DNA from 3 places in the Aquamicrobium sp. genome. Region 2 is predicted to be linked to each of the others. Evidence: predicted binding sites of a transcription regulator. Region 2 holds the regulator's gene; each other region holds the start of a gene.

Region 1 (9,448 bases), on a different contig from region 2:
TATTCGGCGTTGATCTCAAGCCAGCGCTCCAGCCCGGGGTCGGTGTCGGGCTTGATGGCGTCGGCCGGACATTCGGGCTCGCACACGCCGCAGTCGATGCACTCGTCGGGGTGGATGACGAGCATGTTCTCGCCTTCGTAGAAGCAGTCCACCGGACAGACCTCGACGCAGTCCATGTACTTGCACTTGATGCAGTTGTCGGTGACGACATAGGTCATCGCGCGGCTTCCTTCCGGCCCGGCCAGAAATACGCTTGCCCGGCATTTCATTTCGCGCGGTCAGGTAACGCCTTTGCCGGCCGCGTGCAAGGGTGACGAATCCGCGCAAGCCATCCATGCAGGGCAGCCATGCAGGCCACCCATATGGGACAGGCCGGGTTCACGACGGGTCGCGGTCGCCCGCACCGGCGTCGGGGGCCTCGCCCGGTGCGCCGAGATCCTCGTAGAGCGTGCGCGCCTCCTCGGCGGGGCCGCGCCGCCCGGCCAGCGCCAGGACCCGCCAGACGAGCACCCTGCGGTCGAGCGCGATGGTCAGCACGTCGCCGGGCTTCACCGTGCGCGCGGGATCGGCGATCTTGTCGCGGTTGACGCGGACATGGCCGGCCCCGACCAGCGCGGCGGCCAGCGAACGCGACTTCACGACCCGCGCGTAGACGAGCCATTTGTCGATGCGCTGGCGTTCCTCGCCGGTCATGGGTCTCCCAATTCGGGCCTTCGCCTATTTGCCCTTCAGCTTCTCGCGCAGCGCGGCCAGCTTGGCGAAGGGCGAATCCGGGTCGATCCGCGCCGGCCGATCCTCGCGCGGGCGGCGCGGCTCACCCTGCCGCTCGTTCCGGCCCTGCCCGTCGGGACCACCATGGCCGGGGCCGCGATGCGGGGGCTTGCCCCGGTGCGGTCCCTTGTTCGGGCCGTTGTGCGATCCCTTGCGCTGCTGGCCGTCGCGCTCCGCGCGACTTTCCCTGCCCTCGGCTTTGCCCTCTCCCCTGCCTTCGCCCTTGCCGGCAAAGCGGCGCTCGAAGCGCTTGCGGCCCTGCCCGTCGCCCGCGCCGGCCTCGCGGCCTTCCTGCCTGCCGCCGCCATGCTGCGGCCTGCGGCCCTGCCCATGGCGCGGCCGGCCCTCGCTGCGGCCCGGCCGCCACAGGAGGACGGGTTTCGCCTCCTCGGCCGGCGTCTCGGCGGCGGCGTCGGTTCCCGCGGGGACGCCGGATGCGGCTTCTGCCTGCGTCGGGGCGGCTTCCGCTCCCTCAGCGGCAGCGGGCGCGGCTTCGTCCGGAGCCGGAGCGTCGGCCGCAGCGGGGCCGGTTGCCTCGCCGGCAGCCTGCGCCGCTTCTTCTTCGCCTGTGGCGTCGGCGGCGGTCGCTTCCGCCGTCTCCACAGCAGCCGGCGCTGCCTCATCCGGGGCCGATACGTCGGATGCAGCGGGTTCGGGCGTCTCATCGGCCGCCTGCACGGCCTCTTCGCCTGCGGGCGCAGCTTCCGCCGCTTCCACGGCAGTGTCCTGCCCGACGGTCTCGTCCCCGTCGCGGGCGGGGGCTTCGCTCTCGGCCGCGCTCTCTCCGGCGGCGGGCGGGGCTTCCGCGGCGGCCGCCTTCGCGGCCGCGGCGGCTTCCACCCGTGCGGCTTCGGCCGCGTCGAGGGCGCCGAGGCGGGTCTGGACCTCGGCCGCGGGCTTGGCCTCCGCGCGGTAGCCGAGGCTCTTCAGGATTTCCTCCATGTCCTCGGCGGTGGCGCCGAGGATCGACATCATCGCCGGGGTGACGAGGAAGGCCGCGCCGTCATAAGCGCCGTCCGGGCGCGCGCCGGTGCCGGCCCGCCACGACAGCGCCGGGCGGATCAGGTCGGCGAGGCGCTCGAGGATGTCGACGCGCACGGCCCGGCGGCCGAGCATGCGATAGCCGGCGAGCCGGTAGAAGGCCGGCTCGAAGCCGGGATCGACCACCAGCGAGGTGCGGCCCGAGGCGAGGGCGTTGACCACGTCGCCGAAGCCGGGCTTGTCCTTGCCGTCATGGGCGAGCGACCACAGGAGCGTCACCAGCCCGGCCGGGCCGGGCTTCAGCAGCGCCGGCGTGAAGACGTGGAACGCGCCGAAGCGAACGCCGAGCCGGCGCAGCGCCGCCCGCGCCTCCTGGTCGAGCGCCTTGACGTCGTCGGCAACGTCGCGGCGGTTGATGAGGCCGAAATTCTCGACGAGCTGGAAGGCGATGCCGCGGGCGAGGCCGGAAAGCTGGTCGGCGGCCTTCAGGTCGACGAGCGGCTTCAGCAGCGTCTCGATCTGGTAGCGCACGAAGCGTTCGGCGCGCGCGGCGACCTTGTCGCGGGCCGGGCCGGTGAGCTGCTCGTCGGCGAGCAGGATGACGCGCGGGGAAAGCGGGTCTTCGCTCGCCGTCAGCGTTGCCACCGGCGCGCCGATCCAGCGCAGGAGGCCGTCGGAGGCCAGCGCGAAATCGCCGTTGGCGGAATTGGCGAAGCGCTCGGCGCGCGCCTCGAACTCGGCGGCCAGCGCCTTCTGCGCCGCCGCCTTGACCGCCTTGGCGTCCTCGCCGCCGGCCGACTGGTCGGCGGTGAAGCGGAAGCCCTGGAGGGAGCCGACATGGTGGCCCTCGACGGTGACGTCGCCGGCCGGATCTATTTCTGCCTCAAGCATCGCGTTCTCTCTCAGGCGCCTCATGAGCACGGAAGTCCTGCGGTCTACGAAGCGTTTCGTCAATCGCTCGTGCAGGGCATCCGACAGTCTGTCCTCTATCTCGCGCGTTTTTTCCTGCCAGTGTGCCGGATCGGCCAGCCATCCGGGCCGGTGCGACACGAAAGTCCAGGTGCGGATCTGGGCGATCCGCGCCGACAGCGTGTCGATGTCGCCCTCGGTCGTGTCGGCGCGGCGCACCTGCTCGGCCATGTAGTCCTCATCGACATGGCCCTTACGGGCGAGGTCGAGATAGATCGAGCCGATGATGTCGCCGTGCTGGGCCGGGGCGATGCGGCGATAGTCGGGCAGGGCGCAGGCTTCCCACAGGAGCTCGACCCGGCGCGGCCGGTCGGCCAGCCGCACGATCTCGTCGTCGCGGGCGAGATAGTCGAGCGCGCGCGCGTCCACCGCCGGCAGGGCGCGCGTCAGCCCCTCGACGGCCGGGACGCGGTCGATGGAGCGGCGCAGCGCGTCGAGGCTGGAGAAGTCGAAGGCGGCCGTGCGCCATTGCAGCACCTTGACCGGCTCGAAATCGTGGCTCTCGATCCTCTCGACCAGCTCGTCGGGGAACGGGTCGACCTGGCCGGTGACGCCGAAGGTGCCGTCGCGCATGTGGCGGCCGGCGCGGCCTGCGATCTGGCCGAGCTCGGCCGCGGTCAGCTCGCGATACTGGAAGCCGTCGAACTTGCGGTTCTGGGCGAAGGCGACATGGTCGACGTCGAGGTTCAGGCCCATGCCGATGGCGTCGGTGGCGACGAGGTAGTCGACGTCGCCCGACTGGTAGAGCTCGACCTGGGCGTTGCGGGTGCGGGGCGAAAGGCCGCCCAGCACCACGGCCGCGCCGCCGCGCTGGCGGCGGATCAGCTCGGCGATGCCGTAGACCTCGTCGGCCGAGAAGGCGACGACGGCCGAGCGGCGCGGCAGCCGCGTCAGCTTCTTCGAGCCGGCATAGGCCAGATGCGACATGCGCGGCCGGGTGACGACGGAAACGCCGCGCAGCAGCTTTTCCAGGATGCCGCGCATGGTCGCCGCGCCGAGCAGCAGCGTCTCCTGCCGGCCGCGCAGGTTGAGGATGCGGTCGGTGAAGATGTGGCCGCGCTCGAGATCGGCGGCGAGCTGCACCTCGTCGATGGCGACGAAGGCGGCGTCGGTCTCGCGCGGCATCGCCTCGACCGTGCAGACGAAATAGCGCGCGCCCGCAGGCTGGATCTTCTCCTCGCCGGTGACGAGCGCGACCTTGTCGGCCCCGACCCGGGCGCAGACGCGGGCATAGACCTCGCGCGCCAGCAGCCTGAGCGGCAGGCCGATGACGCCGCTCTCATGCGCCACCAGCCGCTCGATGGCGAGATGGGTCTTGCCGGTGTTGGTGGGGCCGAGCACCGCCGTCACGTCGCGCCCGGACAGGATGAGCGGCTGGACAGACGACTGGCCAAGGGGCCGGGATGGCGGCGCATCGGGTCTTGTCGGGGTGGTCATCGTGCGGGGGCGACCCTGTGGTGCGCGTGGGATGCGCGCGGCGCGGCTGAGGCATTTTCCGCCAAGCGGGTTAGCATGGGCGGCAACCGGGCGGAAGATGGCGCCCGACAAAGGTGGTGTCAGGGGTGGCGTCAGGGAGATTTTTTCCGTGCCGCCGGGACACCGCATTAACACTCGGAACGAGTCTGGAACGAATCAGCGACGAATCACTGACTCGCCGATGTTCCTTCTCTGTTCACCGCTATATGTAGCGGTTACGGGGCAGAGTCGGACCAGATGCTGAATCGCCGTTTCCTCCCGTTCCGTCCTCGACCGCCGAGTCGTTAACCTTTGCCCCCCAAGCCTTCCGGAGGCGGCCGCGGCGTCGTGCGAAGCGGGCGGCAAGCTTAGGAATTCGTTATGGTTTTCTTTACCGTCGGTTAAGGTTTCGCTGGGCCGGGGGCCTCCGGCGTTAACTTCCCGACCAAAGGCGGAACGAATCGGCGACGAATCACTGACCGGCACCGTTTCCCGTTTCGTTCTCCACAAGATGTAGTGGTTCCCACAGCTTCTCCACAACAAGTCCACAAGCTTTCCCGGCTGATTCGCACAGGGCTTTCCGGCGTGCCGTTAACCTTTGGCCCCGATTGCAGGGTGGGAAGGCGGCTAATCGCCTGCCAGTTGCCGAAGGATGCGACTCATGCTCATGCTCGTTTCGCCCGTCTATCTTCACGGAGAATCAGCATGACAAAGCGTCTTCTGGCCGAGTTCCTCGGAACGTTCTGGCTCGTCTTCGGCGGCTGCGGCTCGGCGGTGCTTGCCGCCGCCTATCCTGAGCTCGGCATCGGCTTCGCCGGCGTGGCGCTCGCTTTCGGTCTCACCGTGCTGACCATGGCCTATGCCGTGGGCGGCATTTCCGGCGGCCACTTCAATCCGGCCGTCACGGTCGGCCTGCTCGCCGCGGGCAAGTTCGACGGCAAGGATCTCGTGCCTTACATCGTCGCCCAGCTCGTCGGCGCGGTCGTCGCCGCGCTCGCGCTCTACCTCGTCGTTTCCGGCAAGTCGGACTTCACCTCGGTGGGCGGCTTCGCCTCGAACGGCTATGGCGAGGCCTCGCCCGGCGGCTATTCGCTGACCTCGGCGCTGGTGATCGAGGTGCTGCTGACCTTCTTCTTCCTGATCGTCATCCTCGGCGCGACCAGCGGCCGGGTGCCGGCCGGCTTCGCGCCCATCGCCATCGGCCTCGCGCTGACGCTGATCCACCTGATCTCGATCCCGGTGACGAACACCTCCGTCAACCCGGCGCGCTCGACGGGCGTCGCCCTGTTCGCGGAAGGCCCGGCGCTGGCGCAGCTCTGGCTGTTCTGGGTCGCGCCCCTGATCGGCGCGGCGATCGCCGGTGTCGTCTACAAGGCGCTGCTCGACGACGAGTAAGCCCCGCGCGCGATCTCAAAAGGAAACGGCCCCTCGCGGGGCCGTTTCTGTTTGCGCCGGGTTCGCGCCGTCAGACGAAGAACTGGCCGCCATTGGCCGAGATGGTCGAGCCGGTGATGAAGCCGGCGTCGTCGGCCGCGAGGAAGACGACGATGCGGGCGATCTCCTCCGGCTCGCCGAGGCGGCCGACCGGGATCTGCGGGATGATGCGCTCGGCCAGCACCTTCTCGTCGATGGCCTTGACCATGTCGGTGCCGATATAGCCGGGGCAGATGGCGTTGACGGTGATGCCGGCGCGCGCGCCCTCCTGCGCCAGCGCCTTGGTGAAGCCGAGATCGCCGGCCTTGGCGGCCGAATAGTTGGCCTGGCCCGCCTGCCCCTTCTGGCCGTTGATCGAGGAGATGGTGATGATGCGGCCGAACTTGCGCTCGCGCATGCCGTTCCACAGCGGATGCGTCATGTTGAAGACGCCCGAAAGGTTGGTGTCGATCACCTCGCGCCACTGCTGCGGCGTCATCTTGTGGAACATGGAGTCGCGGGTGATGCCGGCATTGTTGACCAGGATGTCGACCGGGCCGAGATCGGCCTCGACCTTGGCGATCCCGGCCGCGCAGGAATCGTAGTCGGCGACCGACCATTTGTAGACCGCGATGCCGGTCTCGTCGCGGAACTTCGCCGCGGCCTCGTCATTGCCGGCATAGTTGGCGGCCACCTTGTAGCCGGCGTTCTTCAGCGCCACCGAGATCGCCGCGCCGATGCCGCGCGAGCCGCCGGTCACGAGTGCTGTTCTGGTCATGTGGGGTCCTCCTCCCGTTGGTCGGAGAGGAGCGAATAGGGAGTAGCGAATAGCGAGTACGGATTCTTCAGTCCCGCCGCGCCTGCGCCCTTCTTCCCCCTATTCGCTACTCCCTATTGGCTATTCCCTACTCACTATCTTTCCACGCACATCGCCACGCCCATGCCGCCGCCGATGCACAGCGTGCCGAGGCCCCGCTTGGCGCCGCGGCGCTTCATCTCGAACAGCAGCGTGTTGAAGATGCGCGCGCCGGAGGCGCCGATCGGGTGGCCGATGGCAATGGCGCCGCCATTGACGTTGACGATGTCCGGGTTCCAGCCCATGTCCTTGTTGACGGCGAGCGCCTGGGCGGCGAACGCTTCGTTGGCCTCGACGAGGTCGAGGTCGTCGACCTTCCAGCCGGCCTTCTCCAGCGCCTTGCGCGAGGCGGGAATCGGCCCGGTGCCCATGATCTGCGGGTCGACGCCGGCGGTGGCCCAGGAGACGATGCGCGCCAGCGGCTCGATGCCGCGCCGCGCGGCCTCCTCCTCGCTCATCAGCACCACGGCGGCCGCGCCGTCATTGATGCCGGAGGCGTTGCCGGCCGTCACCGTGCCTTCCTTGTCGAAGGCGGGGCGCAGCTTCTGCATCCCCTCCAGCGTCGCGCCGTGGCGGATGTACTCGTCGTTCTCGACCACGACGTCGCCCTTGCGGGTCTTCAGCGTGACGGGGACGATCTCGTCCCTGAAGCGGCCGGCCTTCTGCGCGGCCTCGGCCTTGTTCTGCGAGGCGACGGCGAAGGCGTCCTGCTCCTCGCGGGTCAGCTGCCACTGGCGGGCGACGTTCTCGGCCGTGTTGCCCATGTGGTAGCCGTAGAAGGCGTCGGTCAGCCCGTCCTTGATCATCGAATCGATCATCTTGAAGTCGCCCATCTTCACGCCGCCGCGCAGATGCGCGACATGGGGGGCGAGCGACATCGATTCCTGCCCGCCGGCGACGATGATCTTTGCGTCGCCGGTCTGGATCTGCTGCATGCCGATGGCGACGGCACGCAGGCCCGAGCCGCAGAGCTGGTTCAGGCCCCAGGCGGTCTTCTCGTCGGGGATGCCGGCGCCGCGGGCGGCCTGGCGGGCCGGGTTCTGGCCCTGGCCGGCGGAGAGGATCTGGCCCATCACCACCTCGTCCACCTCGGCGCCGTCGACGCCGGCGCGGGCCAGCGCCTCCCTGATGGCGACCGCGCCCAGCACATGGGCGGGCGTGTCGGCGAACGCGCCGTTGAACGAGCCGACGGGCGTGCGCGTCGCGCTGGCGACGACGATGGCGGAAGCGGACATGGACTTTCCCTCGCGATCCTGAATTGACGGGTTCCGTTCTGGTGACTCCGATCTTGCCGTTTCCCCGGCCCAAGTCAAACCGGAAAATAGCAGTTGCAGCATAAGTGCGGCGGCGCACAAAGCGCTTTCAATTCCTGCCGGTTTGAGCATATCCTGCCATTTGGTCCGGGGAGGCCCAAGGTCAGGACCTGCTTACGTTTGATGCCCGCAGTCCAGGAGGTGATGGATGTCCACGAAAGACGATCCGGTGATTATCAAGAAATATGCCAATCGCCGCCTCTACAATACCGGGACGAGCACATACGTCACCTTGGAAGATCTTGCCGAGATGGTCCGCAAGGGCGAGGACTTCACCGTCCAGGACGCCAAGAGCGGCGAGGACATCACCCACCCGGTCCTGACCCAGATCATCTTCGAGCTGGAGAACCGCGAGGGGCAGAACATGCTGCCCATCCCGTTCCTGCGCCAGCTCATCTCCTTCTACGGCGACCAGATGCAGATGGTGGTGCCGAGCTATCTCGAGCAGTCGATGATCGCCTTCGCCAAGGAGCAGGAGCGCTTCCGCGAGCAGATGAAGAACGCCATGGGCGGCATCGGCAAGTCGCCGATGGACGTGATGAAGATGGCGACGCCGATGAAGGCGCTCGAGGAGCAGACCAAGCGCAACATCGAGCTGTTCCAGAACGCGATGCGCATGTTCACGCCCTTCCCGCCGGCCGGAGAGGCCCCGGCCGCCGGCGCCAGCGAGGAGGATGCGCCCGAGGAGCGGGACGACGACCTCCAGGACCTCAAGGAGCAGATCGCGGCGATGCAGCGGCGGCTCGACAAGATGGGCAAGGGGTGAAGCCCCGCCGGCCGGGTTTGGCGCCGTCATGCCGCCGCGCCTGTCGCGCGCCCTCGCCGTCTTCCTGATCTATCTTTTCGCCGGCCCGCTGTTCGGTGCGCTCACCTTCGGCATCCTGATCACGATTGCCATGGCGTTCTCGCAGCCGGGTCTCGGCCTCACCATGCTCTACGCATCGATCCTGTTATTTCCGATCGCCTATCTCGTCGGCGGCATACAAGCCGCCGCGGTCGGTGCGGCGGCGGCCCTTGCCACATGGCGGCGCGGCGCGGCGCCGCTATGGCTGCCGCTCGGCGTGGCGCTGGTCGCGGCCGGTTTCCATGTCGCCCGTGTTCATGAGAACGCGAGCGACAGCCTGATCCTCGTCGCCGTGCATGTCGTTTCCGCGTCGGCCTGCTGGCTCGCCGCACGCCGGATCTGAAGGCGGGTTTCACCAGTCCCTCGCTCGGCCCATCGCCAAGCTCCTCGCCGTGCATGTCGTTTCGGCGTGGGTGCCGGCTACCGACGCCTTGATCGTCCGGCCGACGTCATTAAGAGCGCCTTAATCGGATTGCTTCATTTTTCATCGAAGTATTGCGTGAGAGTGGGGCAATGTCTTTCACCGTAACCCGTGCCTATATGCGCGGCCGTCTCCTTTTCATCATGAGCGGCTTCCTGCTGGCCGTCACCGTCGGCGCGGGCTTCATCAGCTGGCAGGCCAGCCAGGCGCGCAACAACGCCGCGTTCGGCGCGGTTCTCGACGCGATGAGCCAGGCGACGGGCGACGTCATCTACCATGCGCTCACCCTCGACCAGATACGCCTGAAGGGCGAGATCGTCCGCGAGAAGGCCAAGGCGGCGCTGCGCGGCGGCGACCATGCCGCCCCCCCGATCCAGCAATCGGCCGACCCCGCGCCCGAGGACATGCCGGCGGCCACCGCCGAG
Region 2 (9,448 bases):
AGCCTGTAAACCTGCCCCACCTCGATCAACCGCCTGTCAGCGTTGATGATTCCGGACATGAAGTTGAGATAGGTTGGAAAGAACGCCGACTTGGCTATCAGCGTGACCTTCGAGGTCTCCTCAATGCCGAACCAGAGGATGAACATCGGAATCCACGCAAGGCTGGGTACGGTGCGCAGAGCGTGGATCACCGGATCGATGAGTCGCCGCCAGAGGGGCGAATAACCTGTCAACGCACCAAGAATGATGGCAGCGGAAACGCCGTAGAAGAAGCCCAGGAACACGCGTTGGACGGAAATGCCGAGATGGCCCCAGATTCTGCCCGTCTGGAAGAAATTGACCAGCACGTCGAGCACGTCGAGCGGGGATGGCAGGAAGAGCGGGTTTATCCATCGCAGGCTGACCGCCAGCTGCCACAGGACGATCAAGCCGACGGGAAGCACGAAGGGGGTCAGGACTCGCTCCGCGCGCGTATACCACGGCGTGCCGGCAGGCATGTCTGTTGCGGCCGAAGTGCTCCTCCGGCCGCCTGCGGAACTAGCGTAAACGGTCATGCGCTTCCCCGGCTATTCAGCAACCTTGAACAGATCGTAAACGAGTAGCTCGTCAACGATCTTCTCGAGATCGGCATCGGCGGGAATGGTGCCGAAGTCCTTGTAGAGATTGCCCCAGTTCAGGAGGAGCTGCCGATCTTCCGGAATGACCGCCGGCCGGGAAATATCCGTACGGGTGATGACCGGACGGGCGATCTCCTCGCCGAGGCCGGACGATGCGGCATAGTCCGCGATTGGTCTGCCCCCTGAAAAGTGGCCCTCCCTGAAGTAGGCTATTGAGCCGTTGGAGAGGACTTTGGAATGCCCCAGAAGAAGCACAAGCCCGAAGAGATTGTCGCGAAGCTGCGCCAGGTCGATGTTTTGTTGTCACAAGGCCGCTCGGTTGGAGAAGCGGTTCGTTCGATCGGCGTGACGCAGTTTACGTATTACCGCTGGCGCAAGGAGTTCGGCGGTCTGAAGGGTGATCAGGTGAAGCGCCTCAGGAGCTTGAGAGGAGAACGACCGTCTGTAAGCAGTGTCGGACCTGACGCTCAACTGATCCTCAAAGAGGCTGCCTCGGGAAACTTCTAGAAGCCCCCTTCCCGTCGTCGTCTAGATTTGTGTCGATCATGTCATGGCGAAGTTCTGCGTGTCGGAGCGCTTCGCCTGCAAGGTTCTCGGCCAACACCGTTCGACCCAGCAAGGAAGCGGGAGTCTGCATGATGATGAGAGGCGCTGACTGCCCGACATCATCCGTCTGGCTTCCCGGTATGGCCGCTATGGCTATCGTCGGATCACCGCGAAGTTGCGGTCGGAGGGATGGACGGTCAGCGCCAAACGCGTCGGAAGTGACGCATCTGGCAGCAGGAGGGGCTGAAGGTTCCCCAGAAGCAACCGAAGAAAGGCCGGCTGTGGCTGAATGACGGATCGTGCATCCGGCTTCGGCCGGAGCATCCCAACCATGTCTGGTCCTATGACTTCGTCGAGGGCCGGACCCACGATGGCAGAAAGTTCCGCATGCTCAACATCATCGACGAGTTCACTCGGGAGTGCCTGGCAGTCGGATCGGTCGCAAGCTCAACTCGACCGACGTCATCGACGTTCTGTCGGACCTGTTCATCCTGCGCGGTGTGCCGGGCCATGTTCGTTCCGACAATGGTCCGGAGTTCATCGCCAAGGTCGTGCGGGAATGGATCGTGGCCGTCGGCGCAGAACCGCCTTCATCGAGCCGGGCAGCCCGTGGGAAAACGGCTACTGCGAAAGCTTCAGCTCGAAGCTCCGCGATGAACTGCTCAACGGTGAGATCTTCTACAGTCTCGCCGAAGCAAAGGTCATCATCGAGGCATGGAGACGCTACTACAACACCGAGCGGCCGCACTCATCGCTCGGATACAAGCCGCCGGCACCGGAGGCCATCATCTGGCCTCCACCGTCGCGCGGATCGACACCGCCATCGGCCCAGGTAATGGCCGACAAGCCGATCATGCATTAAGATTGAAACCGGACCACCCTATGGGGTCAGGCCACCGCACTAGCACAAGCTGTAGGCGCATCGCCGGCCTCCTGCTGGAGACGGATCAAATTGCTCGAAAGCAGAGGAGTTCTAGGAAAAACTGTCCGCTTGGTCGATCCGGAGAAAGTCAATAAGGGAATAACTGTTATATGTCAGATAAAAATGAAATCACACGACCATGAAGCGAGGACTAAATTTGAAGAATTTATCAATAATAGCACAAATGCTATAGAATGTTATTCTATATCTGGAGAATGGGATTATTTAATAATATTTATTCTTGAAAATATAAATGAATTTCATGATTTTCTCATGAATAATATTCTTCAACATAAATCTGTATATAATTCATCATCTCATTTTGCACTAAAGAGAGTAAAATACTCAACATCCATCCCGGTATAATTTTTTTTAGCCCGCTCACGAACGTCCGCGAACCAGCAGCGTATAGTGGCTACAGCAGCCATCGACAAAGCAGCGGCAGGCTTTCCGCACGCAGACCGACACGACGATGAATTTCCGCCCCGATCCATTCGCCGACGATTGCGCCGATCACGACTGTCAAGGCAGATCAGATCCGCGATGGCGATCTTGGGCTCCATGCCGTTGCCCAGCAGCAGCACCAGGATCGGCCTTCGCGACCACCGGAATCGTGTTGATCATGACCGCGATCGGAAAGAATGCCTCCTCGACGCTCTGGCGGTACGCAAAGGCCGTTGGATTCTTCACGCCGGTCGACTTCATGCGGGGGTTACAGTCCGGCGAACTCGTCCACATACCGCTTCAGGAACCGGGGCTGCGGCAGAGCGAGGTCGGCCTGCTCATCCATCGCGAACGGCAGAACTGGCCTACCGTCCGGACGGTCGCGGCGCATCTGATAACCGAGTTCACGACGGTCGCCACCGAAATCCGCGAGATCGCTGCGGCTGCGGAACGACGCAAGGCCGCTACCGTCCGCTGACCGCCTTATCGTATAAGTCCTTGCAGAACACAAAAGGAACAGATATAGATTGTTCCTGTTTTGTTTAGGATCGATTCCCGAAAGGGCCGGGATGCTCACGCGCAAGCAACACGAACTGCTCCTCTTTATCCATCAGCGGCTGAAGGAGACCGGGATTCCCCCCTCCTTCGACGAGATGAAGGAGGCGCTCGACCTTGCGTCCAAGTCGGGCATCCACCGCCTGATCACGGCGCTGGAGGAGCGCGGCTTCATCCGCCGCCTGCCGAACCGCGCCCGCGCGCTCGAGGTCCTGCGCCTGCCCGATTCGATCGCCCCCGGCCTTAACGCGGCGAAGAAGTTCTCGCCCAGCGTCATACAGGGCAGCCTCGGCCGCGCCGCCGCGCCCGCGCCGCGGGCGCCCACCGGGAACGACAATGACGGCGCCGCGCTGGTCGGCATCCCAGTCATGGGCCGTATCGCCGCCGGCGTTCCCATCGCCGCGATCCAGAACCAGACCCATTCCATCGGCGTCTCGCCCGACATGCTCGGCAGCGGCGAGCACTACGCGCTCGAGGTCAAGGGCGATTCGATGATCGAGGCCGGCATTCTCGACGGCGACACCGTCATCATCCGCAACTGCCAGACGGCGAGCCCGGGCGAGATCGTCGTCGCCCTGGTCGACGACGAGGAAGCCACGCTGAAGCGGTTCCGCCGCAAGGGCGACACCATCGCGCTGGAAGCTGCCAACCCGGCCTACGAGACGCGCATCTTCGGCCCCGACCGGGTCAAGGTACAGGGCAAGCTGGTCGGTTTGATCCGCCGCTACTGACGCCTCGCGCCCGAAGTGGGGCGGATCCGAACGGCCCTGATGGGTTTGGACCGGGATACCCCCGATGTCTTCGGGCCGGCATAGAGGTGCAATCCTCCTTGTTTGCCCGGCCCTCGCCTTTCTTCCGTGAACGGAAAAGAGAACCGGCCGCATGTTCACGCCGTTCTGCCACGCTTGCGATTAGCGAAAGCGGGGATGAGAACCCTCTACTCCCCGTTTACGGGGAGAAGGTGCCCGAAGGGCGGATGAGGGGCGGCGCGAGGGTCGAAGATCGCCCTCCTGCGGAGCGGACAAGACGCGAAACGCTTCAGTACGCGTATTCGAGAAAAGCGGGTTCGATCGAGCCGCCCCAGCGCGTCCGGTAGGCGTTGAGCATTTCTTCGGCGCTGGTCGTGCCGCGCGCCACCACCTCGTCGAGCGGGGCAAGGAAGCCGGTCTCGTCGCTGCCTTCGCCGTTGGTGCGCGCCCGCGCCGCCAGCCCCCGGCGCGAGATCGCCAGCGCCTCGCGCGCGATCTCGCGCAGCGTCGCGTTGCGGAACGGCGTGGCGAGCGCCTGCGCCGGGACGGCATCACGCATCGCCACCACCTCGGCGAACGTCCAGTCCTTCGTCAGCGCCTCGGCCTCGTCGAGCGCGGCTGCGTCGTAGAGCAGCCCGACCCAGAACGCCGGCAGGGCGCAGATGCGCCGCCACGGCCCGCCGTCGGCGCCGCGCATCTCGAGGAATCGCTTGAGCCGCACGTCGGGAAACAGCGTCGAAAGGTGGTTGGCCCAGTCGCCCATGGTCGGCAGGCCGTCGCTCACCTCGCCCCGCAGCGCGCCGTTCATGAACTGGCGGAAGGTGACGTGAGTGGCATCGAAATAGCGCCCGTCGCGGATGATGAAGTACATCGGCACGTCGAGCGCCCATTCGACATAGTCGGCGAAGCCGAACCGGGGCGAGAAGCAGAATTCGAGAACGCCCGAGCGCTGGTTGTCGGTGTCGCGCCAGATGTCGCCGCGCCAGCTTGCAGGCCGTTCGGCCGCCCCTCGGTGAAGGGTGAGTTGGCGAACAGCGCCGTCGCCAGCGGCTGCAGCTTGAGCGACACCTGCATCTTGCGCCGCATGTCGGCTTCCGAGGAGAAGTCGAGATTCACCTGGATGGTGCAGGTGCGGTACATCATGTCCAGCCCCCGGCTGCCGACCTTCGGCATGTAGGCGGTCATGATGTCGTAGCGCGATTTCGGCATGCGCGGGGTCTCGGCAAGCGTCCATTTCGGGCTGCCGCCGAGGCCGAGGAAGCGGATGCCGAGCGGCTCGGCGACCTCGCGCAGCTGCGCGAGATGGGCGTTGCCCTCGCGGCAGGTCTGGTGCAGCGTCTCCACCGGCGCGCCGGACAGCTCGAACTGCCCGCCCGGCTCGAGGCTGATCGCCCCCTGCCCCGTCGGCTCCACGAGGCCGATGACGTTGCCGGCGTCGATGATCGGCTCCCAGCCGAGCAGGCCCTGCATGCCCTCAAGCAGCGCCCTGATGCCGTTCGGTCCCTCATAGGGAACCGGCCGGTTGCCGTCGACATAGAACGGGAACTTCTCGTGCTCGGTGCCGATGCGCCATGCGTCCTTCGGCTTGCAGCCGGCGGCGAGATAGGAGACGAGCTCGTCCACCCCTTCGATCGGGCTGAAATCGGTGGTGTCGCGCGCCATGGTCGTGTCCTCGCCCTGCCTCCGCGCCGCCTTGCCGGCGGCCGCGCGCGAGTGTTGAGCGGAACTCGCCGCCGCGATCAAGCGAAAAATCCTGACAAGCTGTTCAATGGGGCCGATCAGCCGGCCTGATCGCGCCAGTCGCCCAGCGTCGCCTGCACCAGCGCCAGCGCCGCCACCGCGGCCGTGTCGGCGCGCAGGATGCGCGGCCCGAGCGGAATCGCCGTGACGAAAGGCTGCGCCGTGAGCAGCCGCCGCTCCTCGTCGGAAAAGCCGCCCTCGGGGCCGACGAGAACGCCGATCTTCGCTTCCGTCACCGCCCGGAGCGCCGCGAGCGGGTCGTTCGTCCCGGCGCTCTCGTTGCAGAAGACGAGCCGCCTGTCTTTCTCCCATCCGGCCAGCAGGAGGTCGAGCTTCACCGGCGGGCGCAGCAGCGGGATGGACAGCACGCCGCACTGCTCGGCCGCCTCGATCATGTTGGCCTGCATCTTCTCCAGCGGCGGCCTCGTCACCTGCGTGTGCTGCGTGACGACCGGCTGGAGGACGCCCGCGCCCATCTCGACCGCCTTCTGCACCATATAGTCCAGCCGCCCGACCTTCAGCGGCGCGAAGGCGTAGACGAGGTCGGGCGCCGGCGGCTGCGGCCGCTCAGCGTGCTCGACGGCGAGCCTCACGCCCTTCTTCGAGACCGCCGCGACACGCGCGCGCCATTCCCCGTCGCGGCCGTTGAAGACCAGAAGCTCCGCCCCCTCGCCCATGCGCAGCACATGGGCAAGGTAATGGCTCTGCGCCCTGTCCGCCTCGAAGGCGGCGCCGGGGCCGAGATCGTGCGGCATGAAAAGCCGCTGCAATTTGTAGTTTGCGCGCATGAATCTCGTGATGCGGCGCGGACGCGGCCGGGTCAAGCCCGGCCCGCCGTCCCCGGCTCGCTCAGTTGGCATTGACGAGCACGACCCGCCGGTTCTTCGCCCGGCCGTCGTCGGCCGCGTTGGTTGCCACCGGGGCCATCATGCCCGCGCCGGCCGTGGCGAGGTGGTAATCGTCGATTACTGTTTACGTGGGTCAGGCCGGGGTCAGCGTCGGGTGCCAGACCGGGCTGAACCCCGCCCCCAGCGCCGCGACCGTGGCTGCGGGCGTGACCAGCCTTGCGCCCGGCGGCAAGGCCTGCGGCGGGCCATAGCCGCCGAAGCTCCACGACCGCGCCCTGCCCGCATGGAGCGCGAGGATCCGCCCCCCGACCTCGATCATCGCGCCGTCGGGCAGCGCGCCGATGGCTTGCGCATCGAGGGTGGGCAATGCCGCGCCGGCAGCATGCCTTTGCCGGTGGAGGACCGAATCGATGTCGGGGGCCGGGACATGGCCGAGCCGGTTGCCGGCGGCGAAGCAACGGCGAAACGCCTCCGCCGCCGCGCGCCGGCAGTAGAAGCAGGGGCGATGCCCCGCCGCCAGCGCCGTCGCCTCGTCGAGGAAGAACAGCTCCGTCCACCCGGCCGCGCCCGAGGGCGCGTTGCGCCCCATCGGCTCGCGCCGGCAGCCTCGCGGATGGTCGAGCGCGCAGATGATCCACGCCTTCGTCGTCCAGCGGCGCGCGAGCAGCGCCTTCGCTAGCGGATCGTGGATGACGCCGCGATTGCCGGTGAACAGGCCGCGCGCGGCGACGGCATGGATCTGCCCCAGCGGATCGACCCGGTTCTGCAACGGCACGGTTCTCGCTCCTTCCCGACTCGCGCGTCTCCATGCTATCGCTCGCGCGAAGCTGCGGCACCACCCGAAAGCGGACATCCTCATGCGCGTCCTCGTCGTCCAGAATTATGCCAATACCGGCCTCGGACAGGTCGGCGTCGCGCTGGCGGAAGCCGGCGCGCGCATCGACCTCCTGCGCGCCGATCTCGGCAAGGCGCTTCCCGACCGGCCGGGCGGCCATGACGGGCTGGTCGTGCTCGGCGGCGGCCAGAACGCGCTCGCGGACGAGCAGTCGCCATGGCTGCCGCAGCTGTGCGGCCTGATGCGGGCGTTCGGCGATTCCGGCCGCTCCGTGCTCGGCATCTGCCTCGGCAGCCAGTTGCTGGCGCGCGCCTATGGCGGCCAGAACATCATCGGCGGCGCGACCGAGTTCGGCTGGAACGAGGTGGAGCTGACGCCCGAAGGCGCGGAGGACCCGGTCCTCGCCCCCCTGCCCCCGTCCTTCCGCTCCTTCCAGTGGCACGACGACACCTTCGTCCTGCCGCGCGGCGCGAGCCGGCTCGCCGGCAGCCTCGCCGTCCACAACCAGGCCTTCCGGATCGGCCGCGCGGCCTACGGCTTCCAGTTCCATTTCGAGGCCGACCGGCCGCTGGTTGCCGAGTGGAGCGGCCTGTTCGCCGACTGGCTGGCCGAGCGGCATCCGGGCTGGAGCGAGCGCCACCCGGCCGAGGCCGCCCGCTTCGGCGGCGAGGCCGACGCCGCCGGTCTCGCCATCGCCCGCGGCTGGGTCGGCACGATCGGCGGCTGACGTCCTTTCGGCTGCTGCCGTTAGCGATAAATCGCCTTCGATATTGACAGCCCGGCAAGCCCTCACTATCTCACCCGTCATGTTAGCACTCACCAATGGCGAGTGCTAACCGCGTCCGGCGTCGCCGGATGGAGGGAACCTCTCAAACCAGTTTTTTAAGGACACCCAAGACATGGCAAAGTCGAAGTTCCGCCCGCTCCATGACCGCGTGGTCGTCCGCCGGGTCGAATCCGAAGAGAAGACCGCAGGCGGCATCATCATCCCCGACACCGCCAAGGAGAAGCCGCAGGAAGGCGAGATCGTCGCCGCCGGCTCCGGCGCGCGCGACGAGAACGGCAAGCTCGTTCCGCTGGAGGTCAAGGCCGGCGACCGCGTCCTGTTCGGCAAGTGGTCGGGCACCGAGGTCAAGCTCAACGGCGAAGACCTGCTGATCATGAAGGAATCCGACATTCTCGGCATCATCGGCTGATCGGCCGGTTCCCATCCCTTTCATTGACATTCGGCCGGCCCGCATGCGGAGCGGCCTCGAAAACAGGAGCTGAACATGGCTGCCAAGGACGTAAAATTTTCCCGTGACGCCCGCGAGCGCATGCTGCGCGGCGTCAACATCCTCGCCGACGCGGTGAAGGTGACGCTCGGCCCCAAGGGCCGCAACGTCGTCATCGACAAGTCGTTCGGCGCGCCGCGCATCACCAAGGACGGCGTCACCGTCGCCAAGGAGATCGAGCTCGAGGACAAGTTCGAGAACATGGGCGCCCAGATGGTGCGCGAGGTCGCCTCGAAGACCAATGACCTTGCCGGTGACGGCACCACGACCGCGACCGTTCTGGCGCAGGCGATCGTCAAGGAAGGCGCCAAGGCCGTGGCTTCCGGCATGAACCCGATGGACCTGAAGCGTGGCATCAACAAGGCGGTGGATGCTGTCGTTGCCGAGCTGAAGGCCAATGCACGCAAGGTGACGAAGAACGACGAGATCGCCCAGGTCGGCACCATCTCTGCCAATGGCGACGCGGAGATTGGCCGGTTTTTGGCCGAGGCCATGGAGAAGGTCGGCAACGAAGGTGTCATCACCGTCGAGGAAGCCAAGACCGCCGAGACCGAACTTGAAGTGGTCGAGGGCATGCAGTTCGACCGCGGCTACCTCAGCCCTACTTCATCACCAACCCGGAAAAGATGGTCGCCGACCTCGAAGACGCTTTCATTCTCCTGCACGAGAAGAAGCTCTCGAACCTCCAGGCGATGCTCCCGGTTCTCGAAGCCGTCGTCCAGACCGGCAAGCCGCTGGTTATCATCGCTGAAGACGTCGAAGGCGAAGCCCTTGCTACGCTCGTCGTCAACAAGCTGCGTGGCGGCCTCAAGATCGCTGCCGTCAAGGCTCCGGGCTTCGGCGACCGCCGCAAGGCCATGCTGGAAGACATCGCCATCCTGACGGGCGGCACGGTCATCTCCGAAGACCTCGGCATCA
Region 3 (9,448 bases), on a different contig from region 2:
GGGCAGCGCGCCGGTGCGCATCCTCGCCAGCGACGAGTTCGTGCGCGCCGCGCGCGGCGGCGTCGGCTCGGCCAAGACGGGCGGCAACTATGCCGCCGCCATGTACGCCACGCGGGCCGCGGTCGAGCAGGGCTACTCGCAGATCCTGTGGCTCGACGGGGTGGAACGGCGCTATCTCGAGGAGGTCGGCTCGATGAACATCTTCGTCAAGATCGCCGGCAGGGTGCGCACGCCGCCGCTGTCCGATTCCATCCTGGCGGGCGTCACGCGCGACACGATCCTCTCGATCCTGCGCGACAGCGGCGCGGCCGTGAGCGAGGAGCCCATCGCCATCGACGAGCTGTTCGAGGCCCACGACGCCGGCACGCTCGACGAGGTCTTCGGCACCGGCACCGCCGCCATCGTCTCGCCGATCGGGCGGATCGCCTACAAGGGCAAGGAAATCCAGGTCCGCGACGGCCAGCGCGGCCCGACGACGGAATGGCTCTACGACAAGCTGCTGGCGGTCCAGAAGGGCAGGGACAACGACCCGCAGGGCTGGCGCGTGACCGTGCCGCACTTCGGCTGAGCGCCACTCCCGGCGGGGCCGGGAACGCGCGGGACAGGGCGCTCCTGCCCCGCATCCCTGCCCATTTCGCGCCGGTGCCTTGTCGCGGACACAATTCGTCGCTATCTATGCCGCATCGAACTTGTTGACGAACTTTGTTTCGCGCTCCGGCGCTCCTACGATCTTCCTTCTCAATTTCGAAGACTGCGACGTTCGGCACGCGGCCGGGCGGCGATCAACTATTTCCGATTTGAAAGGAATGCATCATGGCGACGGGAACCGTAAAGTTCTTCAACTCCACCAAGGGTTTCGGCTTCATCGAGCAGGGTGACGGCCAGCCGGACGTGTTCGTCCACATCTCCGCCGTCGAGCGCGCGGGCATGCGCACCATCGTCGAGGGCCAGAAGCTCAGCTTCGACGTCGTGCAGGACCGCCGCAACGGCAAGAACGCGGCCGAGAACCTTCAGGCGGCGTAACACCGAACAGCGCTTCTGGTCTTTGACCACGGATGTACTGGCACTGGCCATCGAGGCGCTCAGGAGAAGGTCGGGAATTCCCGGCCTTTTTCGTTTTCAGGGAGCACCATCATGGATGAAGCGATCATCAGCGCCGTCTTTCAGGCCAAGCCCTCCAGGCAGGAGGCGAAGGCCGACGTCACCTCCCGCATCGCGCGCGAGATCATCGACAGCGAGGCGACGGCGCGCGAATCCAAGACCGAGCGGCTGCGCGCGGCAAGGCTTGCGAAAGAAGCGGCCGCGAAGCCCGCGCCCGAGCCCCGCAAGACGCGCCGGAAGGGCTGAATCGGCGGGGGTTTCGCTCCCGAGCTGCCCGGGTCCGGCACATCGACTCCTTAAAGCGTATTGCGCCGGCGCTGCCCCTCATCCGCCCTTCGGGCACCTTCTCCCCGTGAACGGGGAGAAGGAATGACGGCCGCACCGCCGCATCCTCTTTTCCACGCTTGCTATTGGCGAAAGCAAGGGCGGCAGCTCTCTTCTCCCCGTTCACGGGGAGAAGGTGGCGGCAGCCGGATGAGGGGCAGCGCCGGCGCCGACGACGATGCACATCAGGCACGCGATAGCGGACGCTTCAGGTATCCTCGTCCAGCGCGAGGGAAAACTGCGGCGAGCCGCGGCCGTACTGCCGCATTGACTCCTTCGCCCTGAGCCTTGCCCTGCCGGCCTTCGACGACTCCGTCCCGACGGCTTCCCATGAAGCCGATCCGGTTGACTCTTGTCCCGATCGGAGTCTTTATAGAACAAAACAGGAACATACCAATGATGGCTGAGCAGGATACCCTTGCCCGGCTCCGGCAGAGCCTTGCCTGCATCGATGCGCGGGAGTGGGGCGAGGCGATGGCGTCGGAGCGGGTCGCGCTGGGCGTCGGGGCGATCGACGCGGCGCTCGACGGCGGCCTGCCGCGCCGGGCCATGCACGAGGTCTTCGCCGCCGCCATGGCCGATGGCGGCGCGGCCTGCGGCTTTGCGCTGGGGCTGGCGCTGCGCATGGCGGGCGAAGGGCGCACGATCGTCTGGGTGCAGCAGGCAATGGCCGCGCGCGAGCATGGCGGCCTTCATCCGCACGGGCTGATCGGCTTCGGCGCGGCGCCGTCCGTCCTGCTCGTCGAGGCGCGCGACGCGGTCCAGGCGCTGCGAGCCGCCCATGAGGCCGCGCGCTGCCGGGCGCTGGGCGCGGTGGTGCTGGAATTGTGGGGCACGGCCGGGACCCCCGGCCTGACGACGAGCCGCCGCCTGTCGCTGGCGGCGGCCTCTTCCGGCGTCGGCCTCGTCATGCTGCGCCTCGACGCCCGGCCGCAGCCGAGCGCCGCCTTCAGCCGATGGAGCGTAGCGGCCGCGCCCTCGGTGACGCTGGAGGCCGGCGCGCCCGGCCATCCTTCCTTCGACCTTGCCTTGCTGCGCCATCGGGGCGGACCGGGTTCCGGCCGTTGGCGCGTGGAGTGGAACCGTGATGAGCTTGCTTTCCGGGAACCGGCGCTATCTGGCGCTGTGGTTTCCCTTCCTTCCCACCGACCGGCTCGAACGACGGCATGGCGCGACACCGGATGAGCGGCCCCTGATCGTCCTCGCCAGAGTCGGCAGCGCGCTGCGCGTCGCCCATGCGGACCGCAGGGCCCGCGCGCTCGGGCTCGCGCCCGGCCTGACGCTGGCCGATGCGCGGGCGCGCGTGCCGGATGTCGTCGTCGCCGACAGGGACGCCGGCGCCGACCATGCCCTCCTCAAGCGCGTCGCCGACTGGTGTGACCGCTTCACGCCGCTGGTCGGGCTCGACGGCGAGGACGGCGTCATGCTCGACGTCACCGGCTGCGTCCATCTCTTCGGCGGCGAGGCGGCGATGCGCGCCGAGATCGTGTCCCGGCTCGGCTTCATGGGCTTCACCGTGCAGGCGGCGATCGCCGGAACGCCCGACGCGGCGCGCGCCGTCGCCCGCTACACGACGCAAGGCGTCGTCGCGCCCGGCATGGAGGCCGAGGCCGTCCGGCCCCTGCCCGCGGCGGCGCTCGGCATCGACGGCGCGCGGGTGCTGGCGCTGGCGCGCGCCGGGCTGAAGACGATCGCCGCCATCGCCGACCGGCCGCGCGCGCCGCTCGCCGCCCGCTTCGGCGCGGACCTGATGGACCGCCTCGCGCGCGTGCTGGGCGAGGTCGACCACCCGACCTCGCCCGACCGCCCGCCGCCCGCGCTGATGGTCGAGCGCCGGTTCGCCGAACCGCTCGCGCGCACCGAGGACATCGACGCCACCGTCGCCGGGCTGGCGCAGGGGCTCGCCCGGCAACTCGAGGAACACGGCCTCGGCGGGCGGCAATTCGAGGCGAGCTTCTTCCGCGCCGACGGGATCGTGCGGCGGATCGCCGTCGCCAGCGGCCGGCCGCTGCGCGACGCGCGCATCCTTGCCCGGCTCTATGCCGAGCGCCTCGACGCCCTCGCCGACCCGCTCGATCCGGGGTTCGGCTTCGACGTGATCCGCCTGGCCGCCCTCGCCTGCGAGGCCATGGAGGGGCGGCAGGCGCGCTTCGACGGAAGCGAGGAGGACGACGAGGCCGTCGCCGGCCTGATCGACCGCCTGAGCGCCCGCCTCGACGCGGCGCAGGTCATGCGCTTCGCGGCCGAGGACAGCCATGTGCCGGAGCGCAGCTTCCGCACCGTCGAGGCCATCTCGTCTCACGCAGGGGGTGGCAGCGCGGCGGACCGCGCGTGGCCCGCCGCCGCCCGGGGCGAGCCGCCGCTCCTGCCGCTGCGCCTGTTCGCGCCGCCGCAGCCGGTCGAGGCCATGGCCGAGGTGCCGGACGGGCCGCCGATCCGCTTCCGCTGGCGCCGGATCGTCCACGACATCGTCGCCGCCGAAGGGCCGGACCGCATCGCGCCGGAATGGTGGCGCGACGGGGAGGACGCGCTGACGCGGGATTATTTCCGCGTCGAGGATCGCGCCGGCCACCGCTTCTGGCTGTTCCGCGAAGGGCTCTACCGGCGCGAGCGCGAGCGGCCGCGCTGGTATCTCCACGGGTTGTTCGCATGAGCCATGCCGAACTCGTCGCCGCCTCCAACTTCTCCTTCCTGAGGGGCGCCTCGCATGCCCACGACCTCGTGGCGCAGGCCATCGCACTGGGCTGCGAAGGCATCGGCATCGCCGACCGCAACACCGTCGCCGGCGTCGTGCGCGCCTACAGCGCGCTGAACCAGATAAAGGAAAAGCACCGCGAGGAGACCGACGGCGACATCCCCTTCAGGCTCGCGGTCGGCGCGCGCCTCGTCTTCGAGGACGGCGCGCCGGACGTCGTCGCCTATCCCGCAAACCGCGACGGCTGGGGCCGGCTGTGCCGCCTCCTGACAGTAGGCAATCTGCGCGGAACAAAAGGTAAGTGTCATCTTACTCTTGACGATCTCCTCGACGACACGAGCCACCTGCTGCTGATCCTGATGCCCGGCGATCCCGCCGCCTGCGAGGCGCCGCTGCGGCGGCTGGCGGCGCGCGCCGCCGGCTCGCTCTGGCTCGGCGCGACCATGCACCGGCAGGGCGCGGATCGCCGCCGCCTCGTAAAACTCGATGCCGTCGCCCGGCGCGTCGGCGTGCCGCTCCTCGCCACCAACGACGTGCTCTACCACGCGCCGGAGCAGCGGCCCTTGCAGGACATCCTCGCCTGCATCCGCGAGGGGATGCGGATCGACACGGCCGGCCGCCGGCTCGAGGTCAACGCCGAACGGCACCTGAAGCCGCCCGAGGAGATGGCGCGCCTGTTCCGCGACCGGCCCGAAGCGGTCGAGGAGAGCCGGCGCCTTCTGGAGCGGGTTGGGTTCTCGCTCGACCAGCTCAAATACGACTATCCCGACGAGCCTGTCCCGCCCGGCAAGACGCCGCAGGGCCATCTGGAGGATCTGGTCCGGCAGCATGCCGCGGCGCGCTATCCGGGGGGCACCCCGGCGAAGGTGGCGGGCCTTCTCAAGGAGGAGCTGGCGCTGATCGCCGAGCTCGACTACGCGCGCTATTTCCTGACCATCCACGACATCGTCCGCTACGCGCGGGACAAGAAGATCCTCTGCCAGGGGCGCGGCTCGGCCGCGAACTCCGTGGTCTGCTTCGTCCTCGGCATCACCAATGTCGATCCCGAAGAGATAGACGTCCTCTTCGCCCGCTTCCTATCGAAGGAAAGGAAGGAGCCGCCCGACATCGACATCGATTTCGAGCACGAGCGCCGCGAGGAGGTGATCCAGCACATCTACGAGCGTTACGGCCGCCACCGCGCCGGCATCGCCGCCACCGTCATCTCCTACCGTCCGCGCAGCGCCATCCGCGAGGTCGGCAAGGCGCTGGGGCTGACCGAGGACGTGACCTCGGCCCTTGCCGCCACCGTCTGGGGCTCACATGGCGAGGAGCTTCCCGCGACGCAGGTGAGGCAGGCGGGCTTCGATCCCGGCAACCCGGTCATCATGAGGGCGGTCGAGTTCGCCAAGCAGCTCATCGGCTTCCCACGCCACCTGTCGCAGCATGTCGGCGGCTTCATCCTGAGCCGCGGCCGGCTGGACGAGACGGTTCCCATCGGCAACGCCGCCATGGAAGCGCGCACCTTCATCGAATGGGACCGCGACGACATCGACGAGCTCGGCCTGCTGAAGGTCGACGTGCTGGCCCTCGGCATGCTGACCTGCATCCGCAAGGCCTTCGATCTTCTGCGGCAGCATGCGGGCATCGAGCCAGACCTCGCCACCTTCGAGCGCAACGATGAGGCCGTCTACGACATGCTGTGCAGGGGCGACAGCATCGGCGTGTTCCAGGTCGAGAGCCGGGGCCAGATCAACATGCTGCCGCGCCTCAAGCCGCGCTGCTTCTACGACCTCGCCATCCAGGTCGCCATCGTCCGGCCCGGCCCCATCCAGGGCAACATGGTCCATCCCTATCTCAGGCGCCGCAGCGGCGCTGAAGATGTAACGTTCCCCTCACCCTCGCCGGAGCACGGGCTGGAGAACGAGCTGCATGAGGTGCTGGGAAAGACGAAAGGCGTGCCGCTGTTCCAGGAGCAGGCCATGCGCCTTGCCATGGTGGCGGCGAAGTTCACGGCCGAGGAGGCCAACCGGCTGCGCCGGGCCATGGCCACCTTCCGCAATCTCGGTACCATCGACGAGTTCGAGCGCATGATGATCGACCGCATGACCGCGCGCGGCTACGATCCCGACTTCGCCCGGCGCTGCTACGAGCAGATCAAGGGGTTCGGCAGCTACGGCTTTCCCGAGAGCCACGCCGCCTCCTTCGCCCATCTCGTCTACGTCTCGTCCTGGATCAAGTGCCACCACCCGGCGATCTTCGCCTGCGCCCTCTTGAACGCGCAGCCCATGGGCTTCTACGCCCCGGCGCAGATCGTGCGCGACGCGCGCGAGCATGGCGTCGAGGTGCGGCCCGCCGACGTGAACATGAGCGACTGGGACAACACCATCGAGCCCACGGGCATGCTCGATCCCGCCACCGGCAAGGAGAGGCTCGCCCTGCGGCTCGGGCTGCGCCAAATCGGCGGCATCCGGGAAGAGCTCGCCGGGAAGCTGGTCGACAACCGCGGCACGGGCTATCCCGACATCGAGACGCTGGCGCGCCGCGCCGCCCTGCCGCGCGCCATGCTGGAGCGGCTCGCCGACGCCGACGCCTTCCGCTCCATCGGGCTCGACCGCCGCAACGCCCTGTGGGCGGCGCGTCGCATTCCCGACGACCGGCCCCTGCCGCTGTTCGCCGCCGCCGATGCCGCCGAGCTCCCGCAGGAGCCGGACGCGCGGCTGCCCGCCCTTTCGCTGGCGCAGCACGTGGTGACCGATTACCAGACCACGCGGCTGTCGCTGAAGGCCCACCCGCTCGTCTTCCTGCGCGCGCAGTATCGTTCGGAAGGCATCCGCAGTTGCGGCGAGATTGCGGCGCTCGCGGACAAGAGCCGGACCAAGACCGCCGGCGTCGTGCTGGTGCGCCAGCGGCCCGGCAACGGCAAGGTGGTGTTCATGACCATCGAGGACGAGACCGGCATCGCCAACGTCGTCATATGGGCGAGCCTGTTCCAGGCGTTCCGGCGGCAGGTGATGGGCTCGCGCCTGATCGAAGTGCAGGGCCGGGTACAGAAGAGTCCCGAGGGCATCGCCCACCTCGTCGCGCAGAAGCTGATCGACCGCAGCGCCGACCTCAACCGGCTCTCTGCCGACGACAGGCCGGATTTCATGGCGCCCGGCATCGACGAGACCCTCCCGCGGCAGCCGCGAGGCGCCACCCACCCGCGCAATGTGCGGATCATCCCGAAATCGCGGGATTTCCATTGACGGCAAGGTCCGCCCGGCTCGGCGACGCGGCATATGGCGAAATCGTGGCATGCGCACAATCGCGCCACAATTTTAGTTGACTCCTTTATTCAAGATTAGTAACCGGTGAAATGCCCCTCTCAGGCAACCGTCCCGCTTTCGCCTGCCCCGGCGGACAGCTGGACGGCATTTTTTTAAGGACCGCGACCGGAAGCCCCCTTCCCGGTTCGGCCCAATCACGGAGGCTTTCTTGAGCGACAATCCCACCGACAACAAAACTCGCGCCGATTCTGTCAGGACGACCCTTGGTTTGCTGCCCATGATTGCGCTCTCGGCCGCCCTGACCAGCCCCGCCCAGGCGCAAGGCGTGACGGAGCTCGACACGATCAATGTCGATGGCGGCAGGCAGGGCACGGCGGCCTCCGGCTACAAGCGCGAACGGCTCCAGTCGAAGAAGGCGACGGCCGAGCTGAAGAACACGCCGAAGACCGTGACGGTCGTCCCCGAGCAGGTGATCGAGGAGCGCGGCGCGACCGATCTGGTCGAGGTGCTGCGCAACACGCCCGGCATCAGCCTCGACGCCGGCGAGAACGGCTTCAGCAGCGGCGGCAACTCCGTCTTCATCCGCGGCATGAACGCCACCGGCAACGTCTTCACCGACGGCGCGCGCGACAACGGCAGCTACACGCGCGACACCTTCAACATCGAGCAGGTCGAGGTGGTGAAGGGCGCCGGCGGCGAGAACGGCCGCTCCACCGGCGGCGGCTACATCAACATGGCCACCAAGACGCCGACCACGGAGAACTTCATCCGCGGCTCGACGCGCATCGGCTTCGACGACGACGGCCGCACCCGCACGCGCGGCACGATCGACGTAAACAGGGTGGTCGACGATTTCGCCTTCCGCTTCAACGCCATGGGCGAAGGCGGCGACATCTTCGGCCGCGACGTCGCCGACATGAAGACCTGGGGCATCGCCCCCTCGCTCGCCTACGGCCTCGGCACCGACTTCCGCGCCATCTTCGCCTACGAGCATGTCAGGCGCGACGAGACGCCCGACAACGGCGTCGCCTACAACAGGAACCCCGGCGAGGGCGGCAGGCCGAACGTCGTCGCCATCCCCGGCGCCGGCCCGCGCGGAACGTCTGGCAGCTTCCTGCCGCGCGACACCTATTTCGGCGCGCCGACGGACTACAACGACGTCGAGAGCGATGCATTCCTCGCCCGCTTCGAATACGACTTCAACGACAGCATTACCATCAGCAACCAGACGCGATGGTCGAGCGTCGACCGCTCGTCGGTCTACAGGGTTCCCAGCGCGGGGGCGGCGCTCCCGGGCAACCAGTACTACAACCGCGAGAACACCACGCTGACCAACCTGACCAACGTGTCGGCGCAGTTCGAGACGGGGACGTGGCGGCACTCGCTGTCCGCCGGCCTCGAGTTCAGCCGCGAAAGAGCGGACGCCATCCACGGCAACCCCGATGCGGCGAGCCCGACGACGAGCGAGGTCGGGGTCGACACGGTCGCGGCCTATCTCTACGACACGATCGAGCTGAATGAGAAGTGGCTGGTCAATGGCGGCCTGCGCGCCGAGCGCTACAGCGTCGACATCCGCGGCAACGGCACCATCCCCGGCACGGGGTCCAACGCCTACAGCGACTCCCGCACCACGCTGAGCGGCAATATCGGCGTCGTCTACAAGCCGCGGCCCGAGGGAAGCATCTACGCCTCCTACGGGCTGACGCATCTCCCGCACGGCTCGCTTCTGTCCAACCCCGACATCTCGCGCGGCATCGACCAGGCGTTCCCCGGCTTCGTCGCCGGCGCGAAGCCCGTCGTGGCGCATAATTACGAGGTCGGCGTCAAGTGGGACTTCCTCGACGGCGGCCTTTCCGTCACCGGCGCCCTGTTCCGCACAGAGAAGAAGAACGTCGCCTATCCGCGCAGCAATGTCAGCCTGCCCACGGACCCCGACATCGTCTATGGCGACCAGGTCGTCCAGGGCATCGAGCTCGGCGTCGCCGGCAACATCACGGAACGGTGGAGCCTCTTCGGCGGCCTCGTGCTGCTCAATAGCGAGCGCAAGCACGGCGCGGAGGTCGATCGGGCGCTTCAGAGG

Evidence for each region. The regulator LexA, encoded in region 2, represses DNA repair genes until DNA is damaged. The targets are predictions, from matches to a motif close to TGTTCNNNNTGTGTTCNG.
Region 1: the regulator LexA is predicted to act here: its motif matches at 4,334-4,351, upstream of M9945_RS19420 (helicase-related protein).
Region 3: the regulator LexA is predicted to act here: its motif matches at 1,799-1,816, upstream of M9945_RS18345 (ImuA family protein).

The regions. Positions count from the first base shown of each region.
Region 1 covers NZ_JAMLIE010000003.1:404,306-413,753, reverse strand. The annotation lists gene fdxA (ferredoxin FdxA) at 1-218, opposite strand, end outside; gene M9945_RS19425 (RNA-binding S4 domain-containing protein) at 379-693, opposite strand; gene M9945_RS19420 (helicase-related protein) at 718-4,158, opposite strand; gene aqpZ (aquaporin Z) at 4,882-5,571, shown strand; gene M9945_RS19410 (beta-ketoacyl-ACP reductase) at 5,642-6,367, opposite strand; gene M9945_RS19405 (acetyl-CoA C-acetyltransferase) at 6,502-7,680, opposite strand; gene phaR (polyhydroxyalkanoate synthesis repressor PhaR) at 7,907-8,524, shown strand; gene M9945_RS19395 (hypothetical protein) at 8,553-8,945, shown strand; gene M9945_RS19390 (response regulator) at 9,116-9,448, shown strand, end outside.
Region 2 covers NZ_JAMLIE010000002.1:220,081-229,528, reverse strand. The annotation lists gene M9945_RS13670 (ABC transporter permease) at 1-554, opposite strand, end outside; gene M9945_RS13665 (hypothetical protein) at 567-872, opposite strand; partial or broken gene M9945_RS13660 (IS3 family transposase) at 855-2,025, shown strand; partial or broken gene M9945_RS13655 (Lrp/AsnC family transcriptional regulator) at 2,071-2,127, shown strand; gene M9945_RS13650 (Lrp/AsnC ligand binding domain-containing protein) at 2,209-2,451, shown strand; gene M9945_RS13645 (hypothetical protein) at 2,708-3,007, shown strand; gene lexA (transcriptional repressor LexA) at 3,099-3,815, shown strand; partial or broken gene M9945_RS13635 (glutamate--cysteine ligase) at 4,123-5,495, opposite strand; gene M9945_RS13630 (16S rRNA (uracil(1498)-N(3))-methyltransferase) at 5,612-6,361, opposite strand; gene M9945_RS13625 (hypothetical protein) at 6,555-7,196, opposite strand; gene M9945_RS13620 (type 1 glutamine amidotransferase) at 7,279-7,983, shown strand; gene groES (co-chaperone GroES) at 8,156-8,452, shown strand; partial or broken gene groL (chaperonin GroEL) at 8,528-9,448, shown strand, end outside.
Region 3 covers NZ_JAMLIE010000003.1:189,561-199,008, forward strand. The annotation lists gene M9945_RS18330 (branched-chain amino acid aminotransferase) at 1-568, shown strand, start outside; gene M9945_RS18335 (cold-shock protein) at 814-1,023, shown strand; gene M9945_RS18340 (hypothetical protein) at 1,135-1,347, shown strand; gene M9945_RS18345 (ImuA family protein) at 1,822-2,610, shown strand; gene M9945_RS18350 (DNA polymerase Y family protein) at 2,513-4,078, shown strand; gene M9945_RS18355 (error-prone DNA polymerase) at 4,075-7,347, shown strand; gene M9945_RS18360 (TonB-dependent receptor) at 7,646-9,448, shown strand, end outside.